Regions from separate parts of the Rhodococcus sp. I2R genome, predicted to be linked through region 1. Evidence: riboswitches for the same ligand, from Rfam matches in the RefSeq annotation. Region 1 holds a riboswitch; each other region holds the start of a gene.
The links. Region 1 has a riboswitch for thiamine pyrophosphate ahead of KVY23_RS09560 (3-oxoacyl-ACP reductase). Riboswitches for the same ligand answer to the same signal wherever they lie in the genome.
Positions count from the first base shown of each region.

Region 1 (5,440 bases):
TCGAGCAGTCGGTCGAGGCCAACCCCGTTGCTGCCGCGATGCATTGGGCGAAGATGTTCCCCAATCCCGGTTTGAACTGGTCGCAGCTCGGCTTTCTGCGCGAGCACTGGGACGGTCCGATCGTGCTGAAGGGAATCTGCACCGAGGTGGACGCACGTGCCGCGGCAGAGCATGGAGTCGACGGTATCGTGGTGTCCAATCATGGTGGCCGCCAGATCGATGGCGCACGAGCATCATTGGATGCCCTGCCCGGTATCGTCGATGCCGTCGGCGATCGGTTGACCGTGCTGTTCGACTCCGGCGTCAGAACAGGTGCGGACATGGCGAAAGCGCTTGCGCTCGGCGCCGATGCGGTGCTGCTGGGCCGACCTTTCCTCTACGGTCTCGCGCTCGGCGGCCAGTCGGGCGTGGAGCACGTCTTGCGCTGCATCCTTGCCGAATTCGATCTCGTCACCAGCCTGTCCGGTCACACCGGCGCTGCAGAACTGGGACGCGAGTCGGTGATCTCCGCATGAGTGCAACTCCATCCTGGGTCGCCCACTCGATCTGGTGGCATGTCTACCCGCTCGGTTTCGCCGGGGCACCTGTCCATGATTGGGACGGAACATCACTGGCGGAGGAGCATCGACTGCTCAAGGTCGTCGAATGGCTGGACTACGCAGTCGAACTCGGAGCCTCGGGGATCGCGCTGGGGCCGATTTTCGCCTCGGAGGGGCATGGATACGAAACCGTCGACTATCTTCATATCGATGCGCGGCTCGGTACCGACGCAGACTTCGACACCCTCGTCGAGGCCGCTCACGGCCGCGGACTGAAGATCATGCTCGACGGTGTCTTCAACCATGTGGCGCAAGGATTCTCGAAGTACCGACAGGCGCTGGAATCAGGCCCCGGTTCGGACGCGGCACAGTGGTTCCATCTGGACTTCTCGGGCGAGCGCCCCACGCATCGAAGCTTCGAGGGACACGAGCACCTCGTGACGCTGAACCACGGCAATGCCGATGTCCAGCAGTACGTCGCCGACGTCATGTCGCATTGGCTGGGCCGCGGTGCCGACGGGTGGCGTCTGGACGCGGCATACGCTGTGCCGACGGAGTTCTGGGCCTCGGTGATCCCCCGTGTGCGGCAGAAGCATCCCGAGGCATATTTTCTCGGTGAAGTCATCCATGGCGACTACGCGCAGTTCGTTCAGCACAGCACGGTGGACTCGGTGACGCAGTACGAGCTGTGGAAAGCGACATGGAGCGCTATCTCGGAGACGAACTTCTTCGAACTCTCCCACGCACTGGGTCGGCACAACGACTGGCTGGAGACGTTCGTGCCCGCCACATTCGTCGGCAATCACGACGTCAACCGCATCGCGAGCACCATCGCCGACGAACGGCACCACGCGCACGCACTGGTCGTTCTCTTCACCACCGGGGGCACCCCGATGATCTACTACGGCGACGAGCAGGGCTTCCGTGGTGTCAAGGAGGAGCGCGTCGGTGGCGACGACGATGTTCGTCCCGAGTTCCCCATGACCAAGGAGGAACTCGCACCGGAGGGGTGGCCGATGTATCGCCTGCATCAGGAGTTGATCGGTCTACGCAGGCGTAATCCCTGGCTGCACTACGCACGCACCGAGACTCTCGAGCTGACCAATACCGCGTTGGTGTACCGCGCCTACGCCGGTGACGATCATGTCCACGTCGTGCTCGATCTCGGTGACGACCCCATCGATTACTCGCTCGGCGGCGACGTACTGGCTGGTCAAGCGACCGTCGAGGGTGGCCGCGTCACCGTGCCGCCGCACGGCTGGGCTGTCTTCGGTAGGAAGTAGCTGCCCGGCAACCGGATCGAGGGTCAGCCTCTGGCTTGCTTCGCGCGGTCGAAGAACGCCAGCACGTGCGGGACCTTGTCCTGCGGCACGTCGAACACCGCTTGACCTCCGAGGTACGAGATCGAGCCGTCGGACAACCGTGCACCGATCTTGACGCGTAGTCCGCCGCCACGGGGCTTCGCGTCGACTCCGATGTGCGCGACGTGCCAGCGGGGTCGGCCCGAGACGGTCTGCTGTGTCGCGTCGAAGATTTCGACGATGCGGTTGTCGAGGACGAGCACGACGTTCTCGTCCAACCAGTATTCGACGTACTCTCGCTCGCGCATCGTAGGAGCCTATATCCATCTCTACTGCTAGCGCTAGATAGAGGTACAGAGCCCGATAGGTACACTCGTCGTTGACACGGGGTGCCGCTTTCATGAAGCGGCTGAGAACACACCCGTCGAACCTGATCTGGTCAACACCAGCGTAGGGATGTCTGCACCCATGGGGTGCATTGTCTTTCGCGTTGGACGGCCAACGAGCGAGAGGCATGTGTATGAAACTGAGCGAGCAGACTGTTCTGGTTACCGGCGCTGGGCGGGGACTCGGGTCCGCGATTGCACGGGCATTCGCCGCCCAGGGTGCCGATGTCGTGGTCAACTACCGTCGCAGTGTTCAGTCCGCCGAACGGCTCGCTGCAGAGATCGGCGGCCTCGCCGTGGCGGCGGACGTGACGCAGGCCGACCAGGTCGAGACGATGTTCACCGCAGCGCAGCAGCACTTCGGAAAGCCCGTCACCACGGTCGTCAACAACGCTCTCGCCGATTTCTCCTTCAACGGTGACGCTCGTAGCACCGCTGACACCATCACCTGGGAGGAGTTCGACGCCCAGTTCCAGGGAGCGGTCCGCGGCGCACTCACCACCACCCAGCGCGCCCTCGGCGGAATGCGTTCCATCGGATTCGGCCGCATCGTCAACGTCGGCACGAACCTCTTCCAGAACCCCGTCGTTCCCTACCACGACTACACGGCCTCGAAGGCAGCGCTGCTGTCGCTGACTCGTACGCTCGCTGCCGACCTCGGGGCCGACGGCATCACCGTCAACATGGTTTCCGGTGGCCTCCTGCGTACCACCGACGCCAGCTCCGCGACACCGGAAGCTGTATTCGACCTCATCGCAGCGTCGACCCCGCTGCAACGCGTGGTGACGCCGGAGGAGTTCGCCGATGCCCTGCTCTTCTTCGCCTCACCCTGGTCGCGATCGGTGACCGGACAGAACCTCGTCGTCGACGGCGGCTTGGTCAAGGACTAGATCATGCTGCATCTCAACGCTTTTCTGTTCGGCTGCGGACACCACAGTGCCGCCTGGCGTCACCCGCGCTCCCGCGTCGAGGACCTCGGCGACATCGGCTATTACTCCGAGCTCGCGCGTACCGCCGAGCGGGGCAAGTTCGATGCGGTGTTCTTCGCGGACGGGCACTCGGTGCGCGATCCGGCCGGTGCCGGAACCTGGTTCCTCGAACCGATCACGGCGCTGACGGCCATGGCACGAGCGACCTCCCACATCGGGTTGGTCACCACGGTGTCCACCACGTTCTACACGCCGTTTCACGCCGCCCGGTTGCTCGCCTCGCTCGATCACATCAGTGGCGGACGAGCCGGATGGAACGTAGTCACCTCGATGTTCGACGCCGAGGCCCGCAATCACGGATTCGACGAGATCCCCTCTCGCGAGGAGCGATACGCGCGGGCCGAGGAGTTCGTCGACGTCGCGCTCGCGCTGTGGGACAGCTGGGATGCGGGCGCGCTCGTGCTCGATCGAGAGGGCATGTACGCCGATCCCGATGCGGTTCACTCGATCGATCACGTGGGCAAGCACTTTCGGGTCGACGGCCCATTGACGGTGCCGCGGTCACCGCAGGGGCGGCCGGTGCTGTTTCAGGCAGGCGCGTCGGGACCGGGACGAGATCTGGCAGCGCGATACGCCGAGGCGATCTACGCGGTGGCCTACGACATCGAGTCCGGCGCGAGCTACTACAGGGATGTCAAAGCACGGATAGACAGAGCCGGACGGGAATCGGCGACGGTGGGCATCATGCCCGGTCTGGTGACTTACGTCGGGTCGACTATGGCCGAGGCCCGAGCCAAGAAGGCCGAGTTGGATGCGCTGCTCCCGGTGGCACAGTCGCTACGTCAGCTCGGGATGTTCGTCGAACAGGACTGCAGCGAGTGGGAACTCGACGCACCGGTGCCACCGTTGCCACCGCTGGAGGAGTTCACCGGTCCGCACGGTCGATACGAGACGATCCTGCGGATCATCGACAAGGACTCCCCGACCGTGCGCGAACTGCTGGGTACCCTCGCCGCCGGTGGCGGGCACGCGACGATGATCGGGACCCCGGAGTCGATCGCCGACGAGATCGAGGAATGGGTGCGCCGCGGCGCGGCCGACGGATTCAATCTGATGCCTCCGTTGTATCCGGAGAGCCTCACCGAGTTCGTCGACCACATCGTGCCGATCCTGCAGCAGCGCGGGGCGTTCCGACGCGAATACACCTCGACGACCCTGCGGGAGATGCTGCGCTGATCAGTAGCTGCCCACCAACGAAGCATCCGGGCGGCTAGGGTTGATCGGTATGAGCGTATGCCTGTCTTTCGCGGCGGCACCGCAGTGACCGCGGAGTCGCGGTTGCGCGAGGATCTGGCGTCGGCGATGGCGAGCGGCGGACAAGGACTATCCGCCGCCGACCGCTTGTGTGTGGCGTGCGTGGATCTGCTGCCCGTCGATGGTGCGGCGATCTCGGTGATTCACGATGGAGAAACCCGCGGGACGTTCGGATCGAGTGGTGAATTCAGCAGGCGCTTGGACGAGTTTCAGTTCACGTTCGGTGAAGGTCCATGCCTGGATGCGGTCGCCACCGGTGCGCCTGTTCTGGTGCCGGACCTGGCCGATCCCGGTGAGCGACGGTGGCCGGCATTCACTCCTGCCGTGCTCGACGAGGGAGTGCAGGCGGTTTTCGCGCTTCCGACCGCGATCGCGGCCGTGCACGTCGGGGTCCTCGATCTCTATCGCGCCAGCCCTGGGCCGCTGTCGGAGACTGTATTGAACGCGGGCATGTGGGCAGCCGAACTCGCTGCGCTGCCATTGCTGGACCTGATGACCTCGGATCTCGACTGGAATGCCGCGAGCGAAGGCGGAGACGGTTGGGAGCAGCTTGCCTCCCTCGAACGAGTCGAGGTGTATCAAGCGACGGGAATGATCATCGGACAGCTCGATATCGGTCCGGTCGAGGCACTCGCCCGTCTGCGCGCGCACGCATATCTTGCCGGGCAGACCGCCAGCGAGGTCGCATGGGACATCGTCGAACGTCGGCTCGTACTGACCCCCGACGACCACCCCGCCGCCGGGAACAATTTGGGAAGTATCGGATGAACAACAACCGCGAACACGGCGTTACCGAAGCCTTTGTGCGCTTGGCCAACAGTCTGGTCGGTGAGTTCGATGTCATCGAACTGCTGAGCGGGTTGACCAGCGAATGTGCACAGCTACTCGACATCGCCTCGGCAGGTCTACTGTTGGCCGACGAACGCGAGGTTCTGCATGTCGTCGCAGCCTCCTCGGAGACAACGCGATTG
Region 1 is NZ_JAHUTG010000007.1:189,413-194,852, reverse strand. It holds gene KVY23_RS09575 (alpha-hydroxy-acid oxidizing protein) at 1-515, shown strand, start outside; gene KVY23_RS09570 (alpha-amylase family glycosyl hydrolase) at 512-1,822, shown strand; gene KVY23_RS09565 (hypothetical protein) at 1,846-2,148, opposite strand; TPP riboswitch at 2,216-2,314, shown strand; gene KVY23_RS09560 (3-oxoacyl-ACP reductase) at 2,361-3,116, shown strand; gene KVY23_RS09555 (LLM class flavin-dependent oxidoreductase) at 3,120-4,391, shown strand; gene KVY23_RS09550 (GAF and ANTAR domain-containing protein) at 4,449-5,237, shown strand; gene KVY23_RS09545 (GAF and ANTAR domain-containing protein) at 5,234-5,440, shown strand, end outside.

Region 2 (5,440 bases), on a different contig from region 1:
ATCTCGCTCTTCTCGGGTAGCGGAGGCCAGCATCTCCGTCAATAGCTCGCGTCTGCGGGCCGCCGAACCCGGTCCGGAGCTGGCCGCGACTGCGGTGATCGTGGCGTCGACGTCGCCGATGGTGAGAGTGCCGTCCGCAGCGGGCGGGGTATCGATCTCGGCGAGCGTTCGCCAACCGATTCCGATGCGTCCCTGCGGCAGCTCCCCGGATAGCCACGACACGACGATGCCGGTGTCGGCGGGATCGAGCTCGGCCAATAGCTCCTGCAGCGCCTCGATCTTGGCCTTCCGCGAGCGCGTGGCTCCGACGGTGGTCGAGGTGTCGATGATCCGAGTGAACAGCACGAGAGGAAAATAACCCGTGGCACCGACATTCGATCCACGTTCAGCTGAACCCGAGGACCTCGTCTCCCCAGGCACTGCGGAGCGCTTCGTCCGGGTCGTCGACCACGCGGTCCTGACCGTCGATGACCAATGTCGATCTTGCCGACTCTGTGTACAGCGGCCAGTGCTTGCCGCCGTCGAGAAGGGCGGGGACACCGTGTCGAGCGAACGCTACCCATCTCTTCATCACGCGCGCCGAAACCACCGTGGCAGCCTTTCGGCCGCCGAGCCAGAACGTCGGATCGCGATTGAGTGTGCCGAAATTACCGAAGACATAGGGCAATTCGGTTGCGTGGCCGGCACCGATCCGGGCTGCCTTGAGCATCGGCGTCGCGTGGTCGAACCGATACATCCACACCGGCGAGTGCCGACTGTGCGCGTCGGCGATCCACAGGCTGGGCATCTTGAATCCGGCGTCACGCGAAATAGCCAGAGCACCGGCAGTTTTGGATCGATCAGGATACGCGGACATGATCTCGGCGATACGAAAGGCCGGAAGATCCTCGTGGTCGGCGGCGATGGCGCGAAACATCTCGGACACGGTCTCGGACGTGACCGGCATCAACGGCGACTTCATCAACCTGAAGATCGACGCCTCGTCGTGGTTGGTGCCGATGATCAATGGAATGCGATGCGCCAAGCCCTTCTGGAACGCCGCCACCGGATACCGCGGCACGATGTCGGCATCCACGACGGGGGCGAGTCCCAGCGTTCCCGGTACACGCGTGGGAACCTCGTAGCAGAGGGTGTCACTCGCCTCGACAATCCGATCGAAATCCATGGTCTTCAACTCACCGACGCGGTCCGGCGTCAGCTCGAGGAGCTCGAGGAAACGGGCGGCGACCTGCGCGGCTCGGTCCGCGCCGTACACCGACGTGGCCGGTGCACTCTGCACGATCGCGCGATGGAAGAGCCCCTCCGCTCTGGGCGAGGTCATCAATGTCGTCACCGAAGCGCCACCGGACGACTCACCGAAGAGCGTCACGTTCGACGGATCACCTCCGAATGCCTCGATACACCGTCGCACCCATTGCAGGGCAGCGATGTGGTCGCGCAGGCCGACGTTCGACTCGAACACGGCCTCGTCCGTCGAGAAGGAGGACAGGTCGAGAAAACCGAATGCACCGATTCGGTAGTTGATGGTGACGATCAGCAGGTCACCCGATTCGGAAAGGCTTCGACCGTCGTACACGCTCTGCGCCGCTGATCCGAGCGCGTAGGCGCCGCCGTGTATCCACACCATCACGGGTCTCGGTTCACCGTCCGGTTCCGGTGCCCACACGTTCAGAGACAGGCAGTCCTCGGACATCGGAATAGTCGGGTCCATCGGCACCGGACCGTCACGGCCCTGAGGCGCCATCGCACCGAACGCGGCGCAATCGAGCGAATCCGACCACGGCGCCAACGGGCGTGGCGACCGGAAGCGATGTTCTCCGCCCGTCGCGGCTGCATACGGGATGCCCTTCCAGACAAAGCCGGCGCCGTCACGGTGACCGATCACATCCCCGTACGGCGTGTGCGCTCGGCATGTCGCATCGCTCATGGCACCTCCTCGGTCTCGAACGCCAAGGTACCAACCTGGCGATCGGCCCGCCGGTGGCTCGAAGTGACAGACAAGTACGACGCGAGATTTCGACGACCTCACTGCCCCGTGAGCGGCACCGATGTCATCGGAGGTCGCCAAAGGCGCGTGCTAGGGTCGGCGTTGTTCTGACACGGGGTGCGTTCATAGAAGATGAATGCTGAGATCACACCCGTCGAACCTGATGCAGGTAATGCTGACGAAGGGATGTCAAGGCGATGACAACGCCTGTTTATTCAGTGGACCCTGTCCGCTATACGGATCGATTCTGGGAATCGACGCAGTCACTGCGCGCCGCGATCGATCGGCTCGAATTTCTGACGATGCTCGGTGACGGCACCCTGCCGTTGGAGGTCTTCCGCACCTACATCGAGCAGGACAAGCTCTACCTGGCCGGATACGCGAAAGCGTTGTCCATCCTCGCCTCCCGAGCACCCGATGCCAAGACCGCAGCCTTCTGGGCCACATCCGCTGCGAGCGCGGTCGAGGAAGCGTCGCTGCACGAGTCGCTTCTTTCCGGTGACGCTCTCCCGGCCGCCGACGGACACTCGTATCACTCACCCGCCTGCCTCGGCTATGTCTCCTACTTGATCGCCGCTGCAGCAACGGAGCCCTATCCCGTTGCTGCAGCGGCGATTCTCCCGTGTTTCTGGGTTTACGCCGATGTGGCCGCACGGCTCGCGCCCGCCGCCGAGGACGTACTCCGGAACGATCCGGAGCACCCATACGCCCGCTGGGTGACCACCTACGACTCCGACGAGTTCCGCACAATCGTCGACGGCGCGCGCATTCTCGTCGACGACGCCGCCGCCTCGGCCACCGAAGCGCAACGCGAAGCGATGGTCGACGCCTTCTCGGTTGCGACGCGATACGAATTGATGTTCTGGGACAGCGCATTACATCCAACGCCCTGGCTCCGGGACGAGAGCGAGGTCCTGCTGTGAAGAAGCTACTGTCGATGGCGGTCGTCGCCGTATCGGTCGCCGCCCTCACCGCCTGCTCGCAGTCGAACGAGTCGAACACCATTCGATTTGCTCTCGACTGGACACCGAACACGAACCACACCGGATTGTTCGTCGCCCTCGAGGAAGGGTATTTCGCCGACGCCGGCCTCGACGTCGAAATTCTCCCCTACAACAACACCTCACCGGATACGCTCGTCGATTCCGGTAACGCCGAGTTCGGCATCAGCACCCAAAGCTCGACTACCTTCGCCAAATCTGCCGGGGCACAAATCGTCTCGGTGCTGGCACCTCTGCAGACCTGGGCAACGGGCATCGGAGTCAGAGCCGACCGCTCCGACATCTCGAGCCCGAAGGATCTCGACGGCAAGGTGTACGCCGGATTCGGAGACGTCGGCGAACAGGCCGGACTGCGTCAGGTCATTCAGAACGACGGCGGAACAGGAGAATACGAGACCGTCGTGCTCGGAACCTCTGCCTACGAGGCGGTGTATTCCGGCACCGCCGATTTCACGGTGTCCTATCTGGCATGGGAGGGCATCGAAGCCGAGCACAGTGGTACACCGATGACGTACTTCGCCTACACCGACTACGGCTTCCCCGACGCGTACGCCATCACCATCAGCGGCAACGAGAACTGGCTCGCGGACAACCCCGAGGACGCAACCCGTTTCGTCCAGGCACTGCAGCGCGGCTACCAAGTCGCCGCCGATGATCCGGACCGTGCGGCGCAGGACGTCATCGACGCCAACCCTGGTGTGTTCAGCGACGAACGGCTGGTGTTCGAAAGTCAGCAGATGCTCGCCGACAACTACATGAAGGACGACACGGGAGCCGTCGGTGCTCAGAACATCGAGAAGTGGAGCAGTTACTCGAAGTTCCTGTACGACAACGGCGTCCTCGTCGACGAAGGCGGCAACACGCTCACCTCGGAGCCCGACTGGTCAACCTACTTCACCGATGAGTACCTCAGCACCCAGTAGGGTCGCGGCCGACCCTACTGACCTCGTCGTCGCCGCAACCGCGCCGTCGCGGCGCTCGCGAGTTCGAGCTGGAATCCGCTGGGCGTTGCCGTCGACAATCCTCGTTTTCGTGTTGGTGGCCGCATGGCAGATCTACGTCACCGTCGGTGATGTGCGTCCGCAGGTCTTGCCGTCGCCCGCACGCGTCCTCGAACAAGGGTGGGCGCACCGCGAGGCCATCGCCGAGAACGCATCGGCAACGCTTCAGGTCACGATCATCGGGTTCGCCGTCTCGTTGGCCGTGGCGTGGATTCTGGCCGTCGCGGTGGACTTCTCGCCGTGGCTGAGCCGTGCACTGGTGCCGTTGTTCGTGGTATCGCAGACACTGCCCATCATCGCGATCGCGCCGCTGCTCATCATCTGGTTCGGTTTCGGGCTGATGCCGAAGATCCTCGTCATCGCGCTGGCCACGTTCTTTCCGATGGCAATCGGCCTCATCGAGGGTTTTGCCGCCGCGGACCGTGATGCCCGATCGTTGCTGGACAGCATGGGCGCGAGCCGGTGGCAGCAGTTCCGTTACGTGCGGCTGCCCTCGGCGATGCCGCGGTTCTTCACCTCGCTCCGCATCGGCATCACGTATGCCGTGGTCGGGGCCATCTTCGCTGAGTACGCCGGGGCGAGCGCCGGCCTCGGGATCTACATGAGCCAGCAAAAGAACTCTTTCCGTACCGACCTGGTGTTGGCGGCGGTGCTCGTCACCGCGCTGATCAGCGTGTCACTGTTCCTCCTCACCTATGTCGCGGAGCGCATGATCGCGCCGTGGGCAATGGAAACCGGGTCTTCCGGACCGGCGTCTCCTGGAGCCCAACCCGGACAGGTGCTCCAGCGATGAGCAGTGTGAACGTGACCCGATTGGCCAAGGCTTACGACGGACGGGCCGTGCTCGGCGACGTGACCTTCGACGTCGACCCAGGCCAGTTCGTGTCGATCATCGGCCCGAGTGGGTCGGGGAAGAGCACGATATTCAACATGCTCGCCGGGTTGGATACACCCGATTCCGGGGCTGTCCAGGCTCCGAGAAGCGCTTACATGCCGCAGAAGGATCTGCTCTTTCCCTGGCGAACGGTACTCGAGAACACGGCCCTCGGTCTCGAGGTTCAGGGGGTTCCCAAGCGGGAGGCGCGGGCGAAGGCGCAGGAACTCTTTCCGGTGTTCGGTCTCGACGGCTACGAGGAGGCCAGACCGGCGCAGCTGTCCGGCGGCATGCGGCAGCGAGCAGCCATGCTCCGCACGGTGGTGCAGGGACACGACCTACTGCTGCTCGACGAACCGTTCGGCGCACTGGATTCACTGACACGAACAGGGATGCAGACCTGGCTTCAGTCCATGTGGCTGGAGTACGGCTGGACCGTGCTGATGATCACGCACGACATCAGGGAGGCGGTGTACCTGTCCGACCGGGTGATCGTGCTTTCGAACAAGCCCGCTCGCATTCGATGCCAGATCGACGTGCCGCTGCCGCGTCCTCGCAACCTCGAGATTGTCACCAC
Region 2 is NZ_JAHUTG010000020.1:85,873-91,312, forward strand. It holds gene KVY23_RS19115 (ATP-dependent DNA ligase) at 1-345, opposite strand, end outside; gene KVY23_RS19120 (carboxylesterase/lipase family protein) at 386-1,927, opposite strand; TPP riboswitch at 2,091-2,191, shown strand; gene KVY23_RS19125 (TenA family protein) at 2,185-2,910, shown strand; gene KVY23_RS19130 (ABC transporter substrate-binding protein) at 2,925-3,911, shown strand; gene KVY23_RS19135 (ABC transporter permease) at 3,889-4,782, shown strand; gene KVY23_RS19140 (ABC transporter ATP-binding protein) at 4,779-5,440, shown strand, end outside.
Region 2: another riboswitch for thiamine pyrophosphate. It lies ahead of KVY23_RS19125 (TenA family protein); the one in region 1 lies ahead of KVY23_RS09560 (3-oxoacyl-ACP reductase).

Region 3 (5,440 bases), on a different contig from region 1:
CCGTCCTGACCGAGGAAGTATCCGGCGTTCATCCAGGGAAGGAACGGTTGGACTGCTCGGCCGAACGAACCGAAGAGCGCGAACAGGCTCTCGATCACCAACGGCCACAGCAACAGTAGCGCGATAGCGCCTGCCGACTGCCGCAGCAGCGCACCGACGCCCACTGCGACGACGATCTGCAGGAATGCCAGGATCGCGGTGCCGTAGATAACTCGCCACGTGCCGTCGACATCGAGGCTGAGCAGCGCGCCCGCTTCGTCGCCGGCGAGTGCTCGCGACAGGTACAGGGCGCCGATCGCCAGGATGAAGGAGAGAACGAAGCCGAATACACCGACCAGCAAGGCCTTTGCGATCAGCACGGAGCTGCGATTCGGAATCGCCTGGAACGTCGTCCGGATGACTCCGAACCGGTACTCACTGGTGACCGTCAGGGCCGCCAGGATCATGAGAACCATGACTCCGAAGCCGCCGACACCTGCACCTATTGCCTCGAAAGCGGACGGGATGAAGGGCTCGAAATCTGGCGTATTTCCCTGCGCAAGTTCGTCCTTGTAGGAGTCGAGGCCCAACTTGGAGGTGAAGCCGACGATCGCCGCCAGGCCCAGCCCGAGCACGACTACGGCGATGGTGCACCACCACGGCGATTTCGTGGAGGTGATCTTGATGCGTTCTGCTGTCAGGACACCCACTAGAGTGCACCTCCCATTGTCTCGGCGCCTGCGCCGTGGTACTGAACGTCGTCACCGGTGAGCTTCATGAATGCTTCCTCCAAAGAGCCTCTCTGCGAGGATAATTCGTGAAGCACGAGACCTGCTCTACCCGCAATCTCGCCGATCGCATCGGTCGTGGAGTTGGTGACCACCAGGGTCGGCTGGAGCTCCTCGGTGATTCCCGGCTCTCGGACGGTGAGTCCGGCGGAGGTCAGGGCGCTGCGGAGCGCGTCGAGCTGCGGGCCACGGACCCGCACCGATGCCTCCGACGCGTGATCGATGAACTCCTGCACCGACGAATCGGAGATGAGCTTTCCTCGCCCGATGACGACGAGGTGTTCGGCCGTCTGCGCCATCTCGGACAGCAGGTGGCTCGAGACAAGAACGGTACGACCCTCAGCTGCCAACCGCTGCATGAACTTTCGAATCCAGACGATACCCTCGGGGTCGAGGCCGTTGACGGGCTCGTCGAACAGCAACACCTTCGGATCGCCCAGCAGGGCACCGGCCAATCCGAGACGCTGCGACATGCCGAGGGAGAACCCGCCGGCATTCTTCTTCGCGACATCGGTCAGGCCGACCAGCCGCAGAACCTCGTCGACACGCGATTTCAGGATGTCGTTGGAGGCGGCCATCCACTCGAGATGCGCCTTCGCCGAACGGTTGGGGTGCACCCACTTGGCGTCGAGGAGTGCTCCGACGGTACGCAGTGGCTGCTTGAGTTGGTTGTACGGCTTGCCCTCGATCAATGCTGTACCGCTGGTGGGGCGGTCCAATCCGAGGATCATCCGCATGGTCGTCGACTTGCCCGCACCGTTGGGTCCGAGGAAGCCCGTCACTATGCCCGGTTTTACCGTGAAGGTGAGGTCCTCGACCGCCTTCGTGGCACCGAACTGTTTAGTCAGTCCCTTTACTTCGATCATGGCGCTCACTGTCCCCTATGGCAGGGGTTGCGCACATCGCCCGCGAGTCGCGACCTGAGTCATCCTTTGGGATGACCCAACCCCTAGGTGAGTGGAAATACGTGTCCTGTCATGTATTTCCACGCACATGCGGCTACGGCGCCTCCGGCGAGCTGGCCTGCGCCCAGAATCGCTTCGGAATCCGCCCGGCCCGACGTGCCTCGAAGCCCGCCGATACCGCATGACGCATCGCCGACGCCATCAGGGCAGGATCCTTGGCACGGGTCACGGCGGTTGCGAGCAACACCGCGTCGCATCCCAGTTCCATGGCCAGTGCTGCATCGCTCGCGGTCCCGATGCCGGCGTCGAGGATCACCGGCACCCCTGCTGCCTCGACGATCATCTCGATGTTGTGCGGGTTACAGATGCCCAGACCCGTCCCGATAGGAGCACCGAGCGGCATGACGGCCACGCAACCGATGTCCTCGAGTCGTTTCGCCAGCACCGGGTCGTCCGTCGTGTACGGCAGCACCTTGAAGCCGTCGTCCACCAGTTGCTCTGCGGCCGAAACTAGTTCGATGGCGTCGGGTAGCAGGGTCCGCTCGTCGGCGATGACCTCGAGCTTGACCCAGTCGGTGTCGAGCGCCTCGCGGCCGAGTTGCGCGGTCAGCACCGCTTCCGCCGCACCGCGACATCCCGCCGTATTGGGCAGCGGCGCGATGTTCAGCTTGCGGAGCAGATCGAGCACACCAGTTCCCCCGGCCGAGTCCACGCGCCGCATCGCCACGGTGGTCAGCTCTGTACCCGAGGCGAGCAGGGCTTCTTCGAGCACCGCCAGGTTCGCCGCTCCCCCGGTGCCCATGATGAGCCGGGACGTGAAGGTGCGGTCAGCGATGATCAACTGTTCAACCACCCTGCACCGCCGTCAGTATCTCGATTTTCGAGCCTTTTTCGACGGTGGTGAGGTCCCACCGGCTTTTCGGCAGGACTGTTCCGTCGACGGCGACGGCTATGCCCTTCTCCGGCACCGACAGGTGTTCGAGCAACTGGCGCATCGTCAGGTCGCCGGGGAGAACTTGGTCTTCACCGTTCACTGTGATCATGGGTGTGCAACTTTCTCGAATCTCGAAGGGTCGGCGGCTTTTGCTTCGGGGAGTACGTCGCCGGCGAGGAGTGCCGATACCGAGTCTGCGGTGATGGGTGTCAACAGGATTCCGTTGCGTCCGTGCCCGGAGGCGACGATGACGCGATCGGAGATCCTGCCGATGACGGGCAGTCCGTCGGGACTGACGGGTCGGAGCCCGGCCGAGCACTCGTGCAGTTCGTATTCGCCGATGCTGGGCATCAAACGTTCCGCGTCGGCGATCAGATCTCGGACACCCGCGACGGTGACCTGCGTGTCTCGACCTGTTTCGTGCTGTGTCGCGCCGACGACCAACCCGTCGCCACGCGGGACGAGGTAGATCGGTCGGCCGTGGACGCTGCCCCGGACAGTGCGGGTCGGCGGCGGCGGTGCGCTGGGTCGGCGACGCAGCCGCAGAATTTCGCCTTTGACCGCTCGAACCGGCATCCCCGCCAGCAGCGAGGCGGTGTTCGCGCCTGCAGCGACCACGATCTGATCGGCGTTGATGGCCTCGAGATCGGTCACCTCCTCGGCGAAGAACTCCACCTGCGATGCCGCCTCGCGCAGCGCCGTCACCAACGCACGATTGTCGACGGCCAGTTCGGTGGGCGCGTGGATGGCGAGGCGTATGTTCTGCGCCAGCGAAGGCTCGAGCTCCCGTATCTGCGCCCGCGAGAGCATCTCGACCGAAAACCCCTGCTGCCCCAGAAATTCGGCGACGGTGCGAAGATCGGCCGCGTCTGCGGCGTCCAGTGCGACGGTGAGCGACCCGCTCGCGGTGAACACGTTTGTGCCGAGCGAGCGCCCGAACTCCGGCCACCGCTCCAGTGAGTGCGCGCCGAGCGTGAGCAGTCGATGCTCACCCGGCCATGCCTCGGACAGTGGGGCAAGCATCCCGCCGGCCACCCATGACGCGCCGGATCCGAGCGCAGGATCGTAGAGCCGTACCGACCAACCCTCACGTGCGGCACGTACGGCCACGGCGAGCCCGATCACACCGCCTCCGACTACCGCCAGTGTCGGCAACATCTACACACCACCTCACTCCCTGCGCCGGCATGATCCGGTTCAGGTGTTGACGGTAAGGACGTAGCGCGTCCACTCTCAGCCCCGCGAACCCCAGGACTCCCGTGTATTCATGAACTCCCCGACAGACTACCGTTTGCGGTGTGCAACCCACTCAGAGCTCACGTAACGAGTCGGCACGCGAACGTCTGGCGTCGGCTCGGTTGTATCTGTGCACCGACGCCCGGCGCGAGCACGGCGATCTGGCCCATTTCGCCGAGGCTGCCCTCTCCGGTGGCGTCGACATCATCCAGCTCCGCGACAAGAATTCGGCAGGCGAGCGCCAGTTCGGTCCGCTCGAAGCCAAGGACGAGCTCGCCGCGCTGGCTGTCTTGTCGGCGACGACGCGACGGCACGGTTCGCTGTTGGCCGTCAACGACCGAGCGGACCTGGCCTTGGCGGCGAACGCAGACGTGCTGCATCTCGGGCAGGGCGACCTTCCTGTTCACTACGCCCGCAGTATCCTCGGCCCGGACGTGGTCATCGGCCGTTCCACACAGAACCGCAACCAGGCGAGTCTTGCGGCCATCGAAGATGGAGTCGACTACTTTGCGACGGGCCCGGTCTGGGCGACGCCCACCAAACCCAATCGGACCGCCGCCGGGCTCGACCTGCTGCGCAGCACGGCCGAGGCCGCGCCGACGCGGCCGTGGTTCGCCATCGGGGGTATCGATGCGAGCAATGTCGACGAGGTGCTCGCGGCGGGTGCCGATCGAATCGTCGTGGTCAGGGCCATCACGCAGGCCCGTGATCCGCAGGCCGCAGCGCGCGAGTTGGCCGAGATTCTGCGCCCGCGACGCTAACCGAGCCAGCTCAGCACTGTGGACGGCGACAGTACCCGAACGTCGGTCGGCAGTCGCTGCTGTAGGCCACGGTCGGCAGTGACGAGGGCGGTGCGGGTGCCGCCGTCGTGTGCCCGTCGCGCAAGTTCGTCGTCTCCGCTGCCCGACGCATGGATCAACGGCACGCGGCCGTCTTCGAATCGGGCATTTCGCGCCTCGCCTTCCAGCACTGCTTCCACTTGCGATAGCCATCCGAAACCGCCGCCGGGTAGTTCGACGGTCCGGGGCAACGCCGCGGCGAGTGAGGACAGCAGGGCTGCGGTGGCACCGCTTCGATCGCGCCACCACCCGTCGGGCCGCGAGCCCAGCACATTGGCGGTGTCCAGCAGCACACGCAACGTCTCGGTGCGCAGCGTCGGCCAGCTCGCCGCGAACCCCGGATGCAGGGGCAGCTGATCGACCATGTCCTCGGGAACCCAGCGCAGTTCGACGCTTTCGCCGTTGGGGATCGTATCGAGCTGCACTTCGGCGTCGGCGAAGACCGTGGTGTAGGACCATCCGCTCTCGACGCGCGCGGTGATCATCTCACCTCGCACCCGCAGGTGTTCGAGGCCGATCCCGGCCTCCTCGTGTGCCTCCCGAACTGCGGCGTGCGCGCTGCTCTCGTGCGAGTCGCGGGCCCCGCCCGGCAACGCCCAGGTGCCGCCCTGGTGACTCCACAGCGCCCGGTGCTGCAGCAATACCGTCGGCCCACCATCAGGGGCAGGCGCGCGAAGGAGGAGACCGGCTGCGCCGTGTTTGCCCCAGTGCCGTGTGCCGTTCTCCCCGACCACCCACCCGTCACCATCGCCGCGCATA
Region 3 is NZ_JAHUTG010000002.1:39,582-45,021, reverse strand. It holds gene KVY23_RS01785 (ABC transporter permease) at 1-689, opposite strand, end outside; gene KVY23_RS01780 (ABC transporter ATP-binding protein) at 689-1,633, opposite strand; gene KVY23_RS01775 (thiazole synthase) at 1,767-2,525, opposite strand; gene thiS (sulfur carrier protein ThiS) at 2,518-2,715, opposite strand; gene thiO (glycine oxidase ThiO) at 2,712-3,764, opposite strand; TPP riboswitch at 3,764-3,877, opposite strand; gene thiE (thiamine phosphate synthase) at 3,905-4,603, shown strand; gene KVY23_RS01755 (NUDIX hydrolase) at 4,600-5,439, opposite strand.
Region 3: another riboswitch for thiamine pyrophosphate. It lies ahead of thiO (glycine oxidase ThiO); the one in region 1 lies ahead of KVY23_RS09560 (3-oxoacyl-ACP reductase).